DNA from 3 places in the Paenibacillus sp. 01T424 genome. Region 2 is predicted to be linked to each of the others. Evidence: riboswitches for the same ligand, from Rfam matches in the RefSeq annotation. Region 2 holds a riboswitch; each other region holds the start of a gene.
The links. A riboswitch is a leader RNA that binds a small molecule or an ion and turns the genes downstream of it on or off. The one in region 2 is predicted to bind cyclic di-GMP.

Region 1 (4,950 bases), on a different contig from region 2:
TCGCAAGGTGGAGTGCCAGTCATTTTTAAGGATGCGGGTGTTACGGGATTTAACTTGGGTAGATATAATTATGGCAGATGTTATCTATCCAATATAACCGTTGAACGAGATTGGCGTTCTGATAATTCGTTAACTCCGAACTTTAATTTATTAGCAGCCGGAGCTGTTATCAAGGATGTAACAGTGAAAAATTATGATGTATCTATATTAGTTCCGCAAGATTATGCAGGACGTCCAATAGTTGTAGAGGGCTTAACTCTTATTGAAGGCTCTGCAAGGTTTGAGGGTTGCCATATCAGCAATAGTGAATTTATTCGTGCAAAGACTCCTCTTTTAGGTAGTACTGATATTCAGCTAGGTTCAAGTGATACTAAATATATGAGACAGAATACACTAAGAAATGGATTGTTTCAAAATCTTGGACTCGTCATGGATGGAAATTCGCTTGTAACAGGAACTACTTTTATTAATGCTGTAGTTGGAAAAGCAGATAATAACAAAAAAGCAGTCATTTCTCATTCATTTTTTGATAATAGTAAAATCAACTTTAATTGGTTGAGACAAAATAAATCTGCAATTATTACGAAATCTGTATTTAGAGGAGTAACCGTGACAGGTACTGCGCCATATATCTGGCTAGATGATATCTCGGATTTGGGAAGTACTGTATAGCGTAAGTGAAAGAAGAAAATATATCCCTGTAGTTTTTCAAGATGCAGGGATTTTATTCCATATAGTGTTCTTAATAAAGAATAAATACTTTTCTTATAATGAAGGCTGAGAGGGGTCAATGAAATGGCTATCTTAATTACGGGTGGAGCAGGTTATATTGGAAGTCATACATGTGTGGAACTTCTTGAAGCAGGGTATGAGGTAGTTATTGTTGATAATTTGTCAAATAGCAGCTACATCTCATTAAACAGAGTTGCAGAAATTACAAACAAAGCCTTTACATTTTATCAAATGGATCTAATGGATCAAATCGGACTTGAAGGTGTTTTCACCAGACATACAATTGATGCAGTAATTCACTTTGCAGGATTGAAGGCAGTAGGTGAATCTGTGCAATTGCCACTGTCTTATTATCACACTAATATTACTAGCACTTTAATCCTGTGTGAGGTTATGAAGAAGTATGGTGTTCATAAGCTTGTATTCAGCTCCTCTGCAACGGTATATGGTCGACCGGAACATGTGCCGATTGAAGAAAGTTCTTCGCTTGGAGCAACGAATCCTTACGGAAGAACAAAGCTCATGCTAGAACAAATTTTACAGGATTTAGCGGAGTCTAACGAGCAATGGGGGATTTCAATTTTACGATACTTTAACCCAATTGGTGCACATAAAAGTGGAAGAATTGGCGAGAATCCTAATGGTATTCCTAATAACCTTATGCCATACATATCTCAGGTAGCTGTAGGCAGGCTTAAAAAAGTTAATATTTTTGGAGATGACTATCCAACCATAGACGGCACAGGCGTAAGGGATTATATTCATGTCGTGGATCTTGCGAGAGGACATCTATGTGCACTGGAAAAAATCATGAACAAATCAGGTGTGGATATATTTAATCTCGGAACTGGGCGCGGGTATAGTGTATTAGAGATGATTAATGCATTCGAGAAGGTATCGGGACGAAGTATTCCATATTCATTTACAGATCGTAGACCAGGAGATATTGCCATTTGTTATGCAAATACGATGCTTGCAAACGCGGAGTTGAATTGGGTTGCGACACTTGGGATAGAGGAGATGTGCGCTGACTCATGGCGCTGGCAATATTTGAATCCAAATGGTTATGAGGAAGAGACCACTAGAGATTCCATTAAAGAATTAACATCATAATTAAAAGCTGAGTAATAATTAAATACAATTAGGTCTGTTTTCTATGTCTGTTGATAGCTCTTACCTATTTCTCGTTCCGTTTAACATTACTTAAATAAATTCGACAAAAAATGTAATTATCTATCATTTTTGTGAGACATGAAGCGACAGTATGCGCACTTGTGGTGATTTATAATACATCTATAAACGAATGACAAGCATGGGAGACGTTGAAATGCGTTTAGTATCTGGGCACCTTAAACGCATGGAGTCAGTGGTGCAACCGTCCTGAAATGAATGGGGGACATGGGAAGATGGTACTAGCTAAAGCAGAAGATATTCAGGAATTGGATATGGAATGGGTAACATTAATCATGAAAGCACGTTCTTTGGGATTCAGCAAGGACGAAGTAAGGAAAGTATTGCTTTGTCTTGAAGAAAGTAAGGATAATGATGTGCAAGTAACGGCTGTATAAAAGTGGAAAAAGCGCTATTCGCGCTTAATTTTCCATTTATTAAATTCTAAAAACTCTTTAAATTGATCTTTGCTCACACCGGAAGCCATAGCTTCTCTTACTAAATCAGCCCACTCGTTGTCTAAATTGTCGGGTTTGCGATCATTTTTTTCATCGGTATTTAAAAAATCTTCAACCGTCACATTCAATACGGCGCCTACCTTTTCGAGGAATTGAATCGAAGGATTTTGCTGGAGCCCTCGTTCAATGGAGCTTAAATAAGATTTAGCGACGCCCGCCCGTTGGGATAACTCTGTAAGGGATAGGCCATTTCTCTTGCGCAGCAGTTGAATGCGTTCTCCAATCATAACAAATTCCTCCGTTATCACATCGTTGTAGACTATTTCTATTATAACGAATTATTCTTAATTACGAAAGGTTGTTAGCTATAACGCACTTATTTTTTTATTCAAACATTAAAACCACTTATTTTAATAATGAGTGGTTATTTTTTTATTTATAAGAGTACTATGTAGAGTTGAAAAAAATGTTTTTATTGTAAAATACTCAGGCGAAAAACTAATCGACATTTTGTTTTTAATAAAGAACAAAAACTATGAATTTTTTGCAGTTTATCGTAGAAAAGTCATTGACAAAGGTTTATTTCAGGTGTAATATTCAAATATGTTCTTTATAAAGAACTAAAAACAAATGCCTAATTTTTGAAACAAGTACGTTAATAAAACAAATTCGATGACCACCCGGAGGCCACGATGAGCGCCATCGCAGGAGTTTTTCATACCGGCAAGGAAAGTTTGGCATGGCAGCAGGGCGATGCTTTAATGGAGGCACTTTCTCAGTTTCCATGTAATACAGCTCAAGCTTGGCATGACGATAATATATTTTTAGGTTGTCATAATCAATGGATTACACCTGAGTCGATCAATGAACGTAATCCTTTTTTGGATGATGAACGAGGGCTTGTTATAACTGCAGATGCAATTATTGATAACCGCATAGAATTATTCAACCGACTCGGAGTAGAGCAGCAATTAAGAAGAAATATGACGGATAGCGAGCTAATTTTATTAGCTTATGATAAATGGGGGGATAGAACACCTATTTATTTAGCTGGTGATTACGCCTTCCTAATCTGGGATTGTAGAAGACAAAAGCTGTTTGGTGCTAGAGACTTCTCCGGAGGTCGCACGCTCTATTATCATCGAAATAATGAGCGTGTTGCCTTTTGTACAACAATTGAACCCTTACTTACATTGCTGGGTAAGGAGAGATTGTTAAATGAACAATGGCTTGCTGAGTTTCTGGCTATTTCTGGCATGGTTGACGTTGCGGATGCATCCAAGACGGCTTATCGGAATATTGAGCAGCTCCCTCCATCTCATACGATAACGATAACTGCAGGACGAATTACTCTTGCAAGATATCACCAACTGAGACCAGATGAAGTCGTACGCTTTAAATCAAATGATGAGTATGTTGAGGCATTTCAGGATGTGTTTCAACAAGCTGTTACTTCAAGGCTGCGGACACATCGTAATGTCGGAGCACAGCTTAGCGGCGGTTTGGATTCAGGCTCTATTGTTGGCTTTGCTTCAAAGGCATTGCGACCGCAAAATAAAAGTCTGCACACGTTCAGCTACGTACCTACAAGCGACTTTGTTGATTATACACCCAAATCAATGCTGACTAATGAAAGACCACTTATTGAATCGACTGTTGGGCATGTGGGAGGTATTGAAGAGCACTACCTAGATTTTCAAGGGAGAGATTCTTACTCCGAAATCGACGGGTTTCTAAATATTATGGAAATGCCTTATAAGTTTTTCGAGAATTCTTTCTGGATGAAAGGAATGTTTGAGAAAGCAGAGGAGCAAGGAGTTGGTGTGCTGCTTAATGGTGGCAGAGGCAATTTGTCAATCTCGTGGGGAGATGCCATTCCTTATTACGCCACATTGTTGAAAAAAATGAGATGGATCAAGCTGCTTCGAGAAATGCGTCAGTATAGTCTGAATATCGGTTCTGGTCGTGCTCATGTATTTTCAAATGTAAGCCGTACTGCTTTCCCCTTTATAGATCAATTGCGCCCCATTGGAGAAAATTATCATTATCCTATGATTATTCATCCCGATTTCGCCAAAAGGACCGATGTATTTAATCGGCTTAGTGAATATGGAATTGATGCTTCTGGATGGTTTGCAGCCAAAAATGTGTACGATGAAAGAAGAAGCCATTTTGATGAAGTCTATCATTGGAATGCAGGCAATACGCTTTCGACAAAACTTTCATTAAGACACTCATTATGGAAGCGAGACCCCACTAATGATATACGAGTCATTCGTTTTTGCTTGTCACTACCAGAGGATCAGTACGTTCAGAATGGAATGGATCGAGCCCTGATAAGACGTGCAACTCATAATTTATTGCCCGACAGTGTAAGGTTGAATCAGCGCACAAGAGGAGTGCAGGGAGCGGATTGGGTTCATCGTATGCGTCCCAAATGGCAAGCATTCACAGATGAGCTGAGAAAAATGAGCCAAGATCGAGAATTCATGCAATTTGTTGATTGCAATGTGATCCAATCAGCGCTAGCACAAATTGAGCAAGGTGCTCAATCTAAGCTTGCGCTTGATCCGAATTACAGATTATTGAT
Region 2 (4,950 bases):
CACAAACTGCAGCGCCTTGGCTGCTGCAGCTGTCTGCGCAGGGCTAAGCCCCCATTTATCAAGCCGCTGTTCATACGTCAGCGGCCTCAACCCCTTACCAGAGCCGCGAACCGTCGTCTCTGCCCAATTCAACCCCGCGCGCTGCCCCGTAATAAGCAGCTCACATTCCCGGCTTCGCCCCATCCCAATGCACGCCATGCAATAGGCGCAGTGCCGCCCGCACGCTGCACATGCCGTGCGGTGCATTTGCGCCTCGCCGCTCCCACAGCGCAAACAGCTGCGCTCCCGCCTGCGGCGCCCCAAAGCGTCCAATCGCCCGCCACCCACGGCGGCTATTGATCCGCTCAGGCGCACCTGCCCGAGCAGCGAAGCAAGCTGGAGCAATTCTCTCCAGCTTGACGCGGCACCGGGACAGCTTGCGCTAGACAACAGGGCGTGCGCCTCGCTTCGCAAAAGCGCACGTCCCTGCAGCATACCCGCGGCAAGCTTCGCTCCTGCCGCAAACTCTCCCAGCTCTTCAGCGCTATAAACTCCCGCCTCCTCGCCACCCAAACCCTTAGCGCTGCTACGCTTTTCACCATTATTCGCAATCGCTTCTCCTCCGATTTCCCCAACCACAGCGCCCCTTACCTTCTCCCACCTCTCCACTAAACCAAAAAGCCTCTCTATCGCCAACGCTCCTTTCCGCTTCCCTCGACTACCCAAAAAGCGCCAACGACTCCCCAAACTAATCTTGCCATTATGAACTGCTTGCTCTACTCCACCACTGTATTTCCGATAATTTCTCTCCAGCTCGCTAGATTTCTGATTACTACTATTCAACCCGCCAGCTGCTGCATCTCCACTCGCCCCATCAGCTTTTGCTTCCTCCGCACATGCGGCCAATAACTCAATCGCCTCATAATCAGTATTTCGTCCTCCTTCATTTAAGCTTTTACTCGCACCGTTTCTGCCGACACTGCCACGTTTTATAGCCGCATCCCAAAGCTCCACTGCAACGCACGCATCCCCGAGCGGCAGTTCTTCTTTTAGCAGCCATCCCTCCTCTGCGATCTCGTTGTTCAAGAATCCCGCTTCACCAAACGCTCCATGCATCCAGAAGTATTTATCCACCATTGCCTTGATGGTAAGTCGAGCCTGCCAGCATCCATTCACTTTCACAACATACAATTGTGCCTTCATCTCTATTCGCTCCCTCGACACTTTATAGAACTGATTTCATTATTCATCTGTTAAGTTAACTATAGCCTCTCCCTTCCCAGACAAAAGGAGAATGATGTTGGCAAGCACGGTAAACAAAAAAAAGCACACCCAACAACGCATTTGCGTTATTGAGTGTGCTTCACTCCGACTATTTCATTACCGTAGAGTATATACTAAAATGGCATTTTCGACAAATCTGTCGGATTTTGCAAATCAATTAGCACCGCATGATCAGAAAGCGACACAACTCCTTCTGCTTGAAGCAGCCACAGCAGCTGAGTTCCATCCACACCCTCTGTTTGAGAGCGCTTACCGTCTTCGCTTCCAGACAACGGATTAGATCCATTAGAGTGAATCCTGACCTCATCGCCCCTTCTAGCTAATCGTTCAACAATAGCCAGTGTCTCCTCTGTAACCCCTTGATCTACGATCGTCAAACGAACATTTTTCCCCATTCGCCGAGAGAAAGAAAACAGCGAACGTACATACCATTCCATATTGTTTTGCTGAACGTCAGCTACGAGCACATAATGCTTGCTGGATTGCTGGCGCCCTCGCCAAATTCGATACGCCAGATGCACCGACAATGCAGCCAAAGCATAACAGCCAATAACAAGAAGTAGAAGTTCAAACATGGCGGCCACCTCCTCTTTGTGACACTATATGCCATGAAGAGCCCACTGGTTCCGCAATCAAGGGACAAGGTGACAAAATGTGTGTTATGCCAAAAATATATTCTGCTTTATGATGATTATTAGTCATTTTCTGACAAAGAAACACCCTTGAGCAATTTCCAATACATGTTATCATTTTAATATGAAAGCATGCATATCTAACCGGTGCACGCATATAGAAAGGGAGAGTGGATTTTCACAATCAAAATAACTAGGGAAGCGATGAAGTATAATCTACAATTGGACACTTGGATTATATGGAGCTAGTAGTGTAACCGGCCCTCTTGGAACCCCACTACGTATCTAAGAGGAGAGTGAAAGATGCGTTATTTTAGGAAAAAAATCAGTTTAGCCCTGGCTCTGTTATTAATTTTTTCGTTGTCGCTTAGTTCCATTGCCATGGCCGAAGGTGATAGCAATCAAGGTACGAATGCTGCAGCACTCGTAGATGAGAATAGCTGTCCACAGTACTCATCGGATCGCAAGGATGTCATTGCCACGCATTCCAATATCGTAGTCAATAATAACGGAACAGCTACCGCTACGTTCCAGACGTTAAAAGATTGTGTTAGAGTCAGCTTCTCCGGCTATGAAGGCCCTGCTGACTGGGCACCTGGACCCGGCGATACAACCATTCCATACAACAAGCAAACATTTTTTGAGGGACAGTCTATTATATATCCAAAAGCAGGTACTTACTCCGTTACGATTAACATTCCAAGATGCTTGCCTTATCAATTAGATATCTATAGCGGAGATTTAATTAAGACATTAGGTCCCGGCGCTCATGGTGACAAAATTTTAGCATGGAATCTAAAGCTTTCGAACAGCTGTACGGGTAGTATCATCATCAATAAACATTTAAATGATGTCGAGGGCGCTCCACATGCAGGCATTACCTTCGAGCTTTGGAAAGACGGTAAATTAGTCAAAAGCGGTGTTACCAATAGTGACGGTATTTTGCAATTCAACGAATTGCCTATCGGTACCTATACACTAAAAGAATTAACCTTAGATGGCTTTACCACCGATTTAGTGGCTACCCAGCAGATCGTAGTAACCACAGATAACTCTGTGCAAAAAGCAGTTATCAATACGGCTAAGCTCAAACTTGAAACAGCCTGCTCCGCCGATCCAAATAAAACAAGAACATGGAAAGTAAGCAACGAGAGTGACATCGAGGTTTCTTATTCATGGGAAATTCCGAATTCCACTCAAACAGGAAACGGCGTAATACCTGGAAAAGGTTCCGTAAGCTTTTCAACGAATACGGAGCTCGTCAACCCAACTGATCCACAAGCTGTACCTAATACGCTGAAGATCCATTGGGGCAAGGAGAAAGAGCTTTCGCTTGTGAATGAAGGCGAAACCTGCTCTACGCCTACTCCAACACCGTCATCGACACCTACTGCTACTCCAACTTCTACACCTGAGAGCACGCCTACAGCTACACCAACTCCTACACCTGAGAGCACGCCTACAGCTACACCAACTCCTACACCTGAGAGCACACCTACAGCTACACCAACTCCTACACCTGAGAGCACGCCTACAGCTACACCAACTCCTACACCTGAGAGTACACCTAACAATACACCACCTTCCACACCTGTGATCACGCCTAACAACACGCCTACTGCAACAACTACAGTAACGACAACACCTACATCATCACCTGAAGCAACACCTATTGTTGAAATTGATGATGAAGATCCACCTGTTGGAGGAGTTACTGAAGGTGGAGAAGGCGAGCCGCCAATCGATCCTGTTGTTGCTGTAGATGAAGATCAAGTCCCGCTTGCTACTCTGCCAAAAACAGGCGAAAGCAGTCCGGTTCCTTATTATCTCATCGGGGCATTTGCCCTTTCAGCGGGATTCATTTCTCTTCGCAGACAAAAACAAAGAAAATAGTTAAGATTATATGTTTCACCACGCACTCTTAGGCTGGTTTTATACAGCTTAGGAGTGTTTTTCTTTTACACAACCATCGCAAGGCAACCTTTTATGCAAACAAAAACCCCCGTATCAACCGATACGGGGGTTTGCTCGATATGTAAGTAATGATCAAAAAGGCTACTACAGGGTAACCCATCCATATTTGATCGATTGGATAACAGCTTGCGTACGGTCATCAACTTCCATCTTTTGCAAAATGCTGCTCACATGGTTTTTAACCGTCTTTTCGCTAATGAATAAAAACTCTCCAATAAGCTTATTGCTCTTGCCCTCTGCCATAAGCCTTAACACCTCTGCCTCACGGCGTGTTAATGGGCTTTCATCGCCAGCAACGAACTTAACTCCCGGTTCCTGAGCAGCTGCAGCACCTGAGACAATTCCCATCTCATCCAAATACGTCATACGGCGAAGCTGGTTAATAAGCTTACCTGTCACTTTAGGATGGATATAGGCATGACCTTGGACAACGGAACGAATGGCGTTAATTAGCGATTCTGCCTCCATATCCTTCAGAAGGTAACCCGTAGCCCCTTTACGAAGGGTTTCGAATACATAGCTCTCATCGTCGTGGATAGATAAAATGATAACCTTAACATCAGGAAACATACTTTTTAATCGTTCAGTCGTCACGACACCGTTCTCTATAGGCATATTAATATCCATCAGGACAATCTCAGGAATGGTATGATTGCAAAACTCCAAAACTTGAATGCCGTCACCACATTCGCCGATAACTTCAAGATCGTCTTCCATATTTAGAATCCGCTTAAGTCCTTCACGAAACAGCTGGTGGTCATCCGCAAGTAAAATTTTGATTGTATTCACATTGCTTGCAGCTCTTTGGATCATCATCATCTTACTCCTTTCTAGATTCGGCAGTAGTAGGTATATCTATTATAATTTTCGTCCCTCTACCGGGATTTGAGTCTATATCCATCCTTCCCTCTATTAGCTCAATGCGTTCTCTCATCCCTACCAATCCAAAATGTGCGTTTCGAGTAGCATCCTGCTCGATTAAATCGCTGTTAAATCCAACGCCGTTGTCTTGAATTACGAGTGAAATATGCTGTGGCTGATAGTTAATCTCGAGCATTACATGTGAAGCGCTCGCATGTTT
Region 3 (4,950 bases), on a different contig from region 2:
AGTTCGCCAGCCAATTGAATAATGCATTCAATAATGCTTTTATTTCTACGATCCGTCATCAACTCCTCGATAAATGACCGATCAATTTTGATCGTATCGAGTGCCAAGCGCTTCAATAAATAAAGAGAGGAATAGCCGGTTCCAAAATCATCAAGCGATACTTTGATTTTTCTTTTCTTCAGCTCCAGCAGCAATTCAGTCACCGCATTCTCATTGCTAATAAAGGAGCTTTCCGTTATTTCAATTTCCAATCGATCTTGGGAAATTCCTGTCTCCTCGATGATCTGATCGATGGTATGCAATATATTTTGCTGAAGAAGCTGCTGCACCGAAAAGTTAACCGACAGCGTAACCGAAGGCAGGCCTAAGCTCTGCCACCGTTTATGCTGCATACAGGCTTCGCGAAGCACCCATTCTCCTATCGATACAATAAGCCCCGTTTCCTCTGCGATCGGTATGAATTCAGACGGAGCAACCAATCCCCAATCCGGATGATTCCAGCGCAGCAGCGCCTCAACGCCAACAATTTCCATCGTTTGCGAATGTACGCGAGGCATATAATGAAGGAACAGCTCTCCTCTTTCCTGCGCTTTACGCAAATCATTGCTGAGTGAAAATAATTTGAATGATTGCACATTTAAAGAAGCGGAATAGCACTGTGATTGGTTGCTGCCTCTGGACTTCGCATGATAAAGAGCCGCATTCGCATTTTTCATCAACTGCTCCACCGAGCTCCCATCGCCAGGCGATTGACTGATTCCAATACTTGCAGTTACATTCAGCTCATATCCTTCTATCAAAAATTGCTCATTGATAAGCCRAATAATAGTAGCTGCCATATCCTTAATTTCGTTTTGCTGCTTTACATCAGCTATAATAATTGCAAATTCGTCTCCGCCAAGTCGGAATACGGTTTGGCCATCACGTAAATTGCTCATCAATCGGAAGGCGATTTGTTTCAGCAGCTCATCCCCAATCGGATGCCCCAGCGTATCATTTACATATTTGAAACGATCCACGTCAATCAGCATGATCGCCAGCCTCTGCTTAAAATACTCGCTTACCCTTAGCTGCTTATCTAGCTGGTCTTCAAACATTCTGCGATTTGGCATCTCCGTTAAATAATCGTGGTAAGCCAAATATTGATTTAATTCCTCAGCCTTGCTTCGATCCGTAATATCAAGGACTACGCCAACGATCGCTTGCTCACCCATATTTGACACTTGATTATAGTGCACTTCGCAATGAATATTCGTCCCATCTTGTTTAATGGCTCTGTGGCAGAAATTAGATAAAGACTGCCCCTCCTGTAACTTCGTTAGCTGATTAACGACGGCTTCACGGTCTGAGGGATGAATCGTCTGTATAATATCCATACCGATCAAGGAGTCATAACCGAACATTTTATTGAGCTGATCATTTGAATAAACGAAGTTGTTTTTCTGCGCGACAAAAATACCGACAATGGATTGCTCGACAATACTGCGGTATTTTAATTCGGTCTCAGTCAACGACTGCTCAATCATTTTTTGCTGCGTAATATCCTTGGCAATGCCGTAGACACCGATAAGCTTTTTATTAATAATGATTGGAATATTGGTCACATTAAATTCGACCGTTTGCCCTGTTCTCGTAATGCCTGTCGTATCATAGTTTTGAGGATTCAGCGTCTTGACCGTTTGCTCAAAATATTGAATCGTTTTATCCAGCGCTGCGGCATCTACAAATTTATGAAAACTATCATTAATAATTTCCTCTTTCGTATATCCAAAAAGTTGCTCAAGCACTGAATTGCATGACAAAAAACGCCCTTGTGCGTCTAAAGAAAAGACAGCATCAGGATTGTTTTCAAATATCGATTTATAAAGCTGCTCTTCTAGTGTGAGGCGATGCTGTATTTTTTTATTTTCCGTAACATCCTGAATCATGCCTATCGTCAACAATATCTCGTTTTCGGCATTCCGTATGAACGTAATGTTTTCCACCACATGTCTAACTTCACCGCCCTGACGAACGATTCTGTACTCGGAAACGCTTTCCTTTTTTGATTCAATTGCAAGGTGGAACTGCTCATTAACGCGCTCACGATCTTCGGGATGCACGAACTCAAAAAATTGTTCAATCGTCATCGAGAAATCAGATTTCATACCATATATTTCGAACATTTGATTCGACCAGGATGCTTCTCTGCGAATATGGTCAAACTCCCAGTAGCCTAAATTAGCTAACTTTTGAACAATATTAAAACTACCAACATTAACATTGCCATTAAAACGTTTAATCATTTGTTTCATTGCTAAATATCCCCTCTTATTCATAACGTAGGCGGTAACCTGAAGTTTTTAAGGAGAGGATATAGGTATGTTATCACTCATCCTTTTGGCAACCCAGCCACCTTTGGAAATTTCCTTTAGGCCTGTTGGCTTTGCGTCATTGTCTTTCGACAACTTTGCTTTTTACTAGGACTTTTTACATATACCAGTATTCCATATTATTCCGATATATACCATAACCAATTTCATAATAGGTCGAATGATGTAGAAAAACCTCCCATTTTGGGAGGTTTGGTATATTGATGATTTACAATCTAGGATCTATTTCCTTCTCTTTGGCAACCTCAAACAAAAGATTCGCAACAGCCGCTTGATATCCATCGTTTTCTGGAGCAATTTCAGCAAAAGGAATCGCCAGCATATGCTGTCCTAGCCGGTACTCGTTAAATGATGTACGAAGCTTTTGCGTAATATTTTTTTGCTTGATGAGCTTATTGTACTTGTGCGGAAATCTATAATCATAACCGTAAATAATAGACATGTATTCCTTATTGCGCACTTTCATATAGGGAACCGTGTACGGCTGAGGCATCTCCGGCTTAATCACGACACCTTCCATATGATTGTCTACCGTAAGCGTGTAGAAATATTTTTCTGCAAGCTCATAGCTCTCCGCATCAGACAGAACAAGCGTGATGAATGGATCGTCAGAGAGGAAACGATACATCTCCGAGGTTTTCCACGCTGGCAGCTGCTCGCTTCCGTCTACGTATACGATTTTGAGCAGCGAAAATGGCTTGTATTCAAGCTCCCCAGCCTCGGCATACAGCTCCAGCTGCCTCTTATACGTTTCATATGCTTTGATATGCTCATCAATTGGCCTGTTTTTCTCAAGAATAGAATGAACATGTTTAAAGTTTTGGTAGACGGCTAGGCCATATTTCTCATTAATAGCCCCTTTGCTAAGGTGAAACTGATCCTTTTCAAAACCACTTTCCTTGAAATCATGCGCAAGCTTTCCGAACGCTTCCTCGAATCCATTCGCCTTCAGGAATGCAAGCTCTGTCTCAAGCCCCTTCTCAATTGGCTTAAACTGCTTTTCGATGAGACCTTCTCCCAGCGCCTCCCATGGCAAAAGCTCGCCATCCAGCAGAAGCATCGATATATCGTTTTCCTTCATGTAGCTTCCGAATCTTTGCAGCAGTCGCTCATAAACAGCGGTTAGGTCAACCTTATTTATTTTGTACCCATTGCGGCTCACTGCAAAACATTGCTCGATATCTGCATGCAAATAAACATTGCAGCGTGATCCCATATATTTGGGCTGCAGCACGACCTCTTTAACACCGCGCTCCATAAAATAGTTCAGCCCTTTCCTCAGCGATTCCAGCTCACCCGCCGCTTCATCCTTATCTGCAGGAGACATGGTTCCTGAAATAAAGTTAATTTTATTGCGCGAGCAATACTGCAATCTGCGGGCTTCATCATCATCCAGCTCCTGCAGCGATACTTTGCGTTCCTCTTTGAAGAGAGCAGGAAGCTCGCCTTCCATGCCGGCTATTGCCGATTTCTGTGATTTGAAAGTCGGCTTCACCGACAGAGAAACCGAGGTTAGCAGATTGCCGTGAACTGCGCCTGAATCCAAATGGATTTTATTTCTGATCCGAAATGTTTGTTTAGCAGCCACATGTCCAAAAACATGATACGGCTGGTTTCCTGCTGCATCCCGCTTCAGAAACGCAAGCTGTGCTTCAATCGGCGCCGATCGGTCGAGTCTAAAATTGCGCTGATGACGGATCGAATTCACATCCAGCTTGCCAATATATTTGTTCTCGCATGGCGCGTGAGTCACATAATAGGATGGTCCTGATTTTCCTACCATTCTGTAGAAAGGCTTCGACAGCGATACGAGATGATTAAACTTCTGAAGCAGCTCAGCATCGCCTCTCAGCACCTCAGTCGAATCGAAGTAGGCATGCAGCAGCTCCTCTTCCACACCTTTGATTTCACCACGCATATATTTATGGACGAAGTTTTCATGATTGCCAAGCACAAACAAAAACTTATCCTGATTCGTATATAGGAAATCAATGATTTCCTTAGTGCGGCTTCCCTTATCGATCCAATCTCCAACGAGCAATACTTTTGTACCGCTGACCTTTCCTGTCTCAACCAATACATTGCCCTCTAGTTGAAACCCATGGCTAACGAGCAAAGCCTTCAGCTCATCCACACATTCGTGAACGTCACCGACGATAATCGTCTTCTGGTCCAGCGGTAAAAAAACGTCCAAATACTCAGCAGCATCCTCGATTATAATCTTATAATCCGGATTCGCAACCTTATCCATAGGGGAATAAAAATCTTTAGCCCGCACCTTATGAACTTTGCTATATTTCTCCCTCGAGAGCGAACCAAGCACGTCCTTGCGCAAACGATTAATGTGGCTCGTTATCAGTTTCTTCGAACGCTCCGATGAATAATAATCATCCCGCTTCTTGTAATCAAACAGCACGACTTCAAGGTTGTAGTTATTTTCCTTTGCAACCTCCCTCACTCTCGCCCGGAAATCCTCCGACAAACCTGTTGTATCCACGACAACAAATTCCGCATTGATGGGGAAAGTAGTGACCAGCCGCAGCTTCTCGAACAAAAGGCGGAAAGCCTGATCGCTCGC

Region 1: another riboswitch for cyclic di-GMP. It lies ahead of AC1DPK_RS16775 (anti-repressor SinI family protein); the one in region 2 lies ahead of AC1DPK_RS20925 (SpaA isopeptide-forming pilin-related protein).
Region 3: another riboswitch for cyclic di-GMP. It lies ahead of AC1DPK_RS29790 (EAL domain-containing protein); the one in region 2 lies ahead of AC1DPK_RS20925 (SpaA isopeptide-forming pilin-related protein).

The regions. Positions count from the first base shown of each region.
Region 1 is NZ_JBFTPZ010000020.1:98,425-103,374, reverse strand. It holds gene AC1DPK_RS16785 (right-handed parallel beta-helix repeat-containing protein) at 1-672, shown strand, start outside; gene galE (UDP-glucose 4-epimerase GalE) at 796-1,845, shown strand; cyclic di-GMP riboswitch class II at 2,039-2,122, shown strand; gene AC1DPK_RS16775 (anti-repressor SinI family protein) at 2,139-2,300, shown strand; gene AC1DPK_RS16770 (helix-turn-helix domain-containing protein) at 2,315-2,647, opposite strand; gene AC1DPK_RS16765 (lasso peptide isopeptide bond-forming cyclase) at 3,053-4,950, shown strand, end outside.
Region 2 is NZ_JBFTPZ010000028.1:88,251-93,200, reverse strand. It holds gene AC1DPK_RS20935 (ATP-dependent helicase ComFA) at 1-1,182, opposite strand, end outside; gene AC1DPK_RS20930 (hypothetical protein) at 1,377-1,838, opposite strand; cyclic di-GMP riboswitch class II at 2,084-2,167, shown strand; gene AC1DPK_RS20925 (SpaA isopeptide-forming pilin-related protein) at 2,199-3,788, shown strand; gene AC1DPK_RS20920 (response regulator) at 3,954-4,682, opposite strand; gene AC1DPK_RS20915 (sensor histidine kinase) at 4,690-4,950, opposite strand, start outside.
Region 3 is NZ_JBFTPZ010000055.1:27,316-32,265, forward strand. It holds gene AC1DPK_RS29790 (EAL domain-containing protein) at 1-2,294, opposite strand, end outside; cyclic di-GMP riboswitch class I at 2,379-2,464, opposite strand; gene AC1DPK_RS29795 (metallophosphoesterase) at 2,581-4,950, opposite strand, start outside.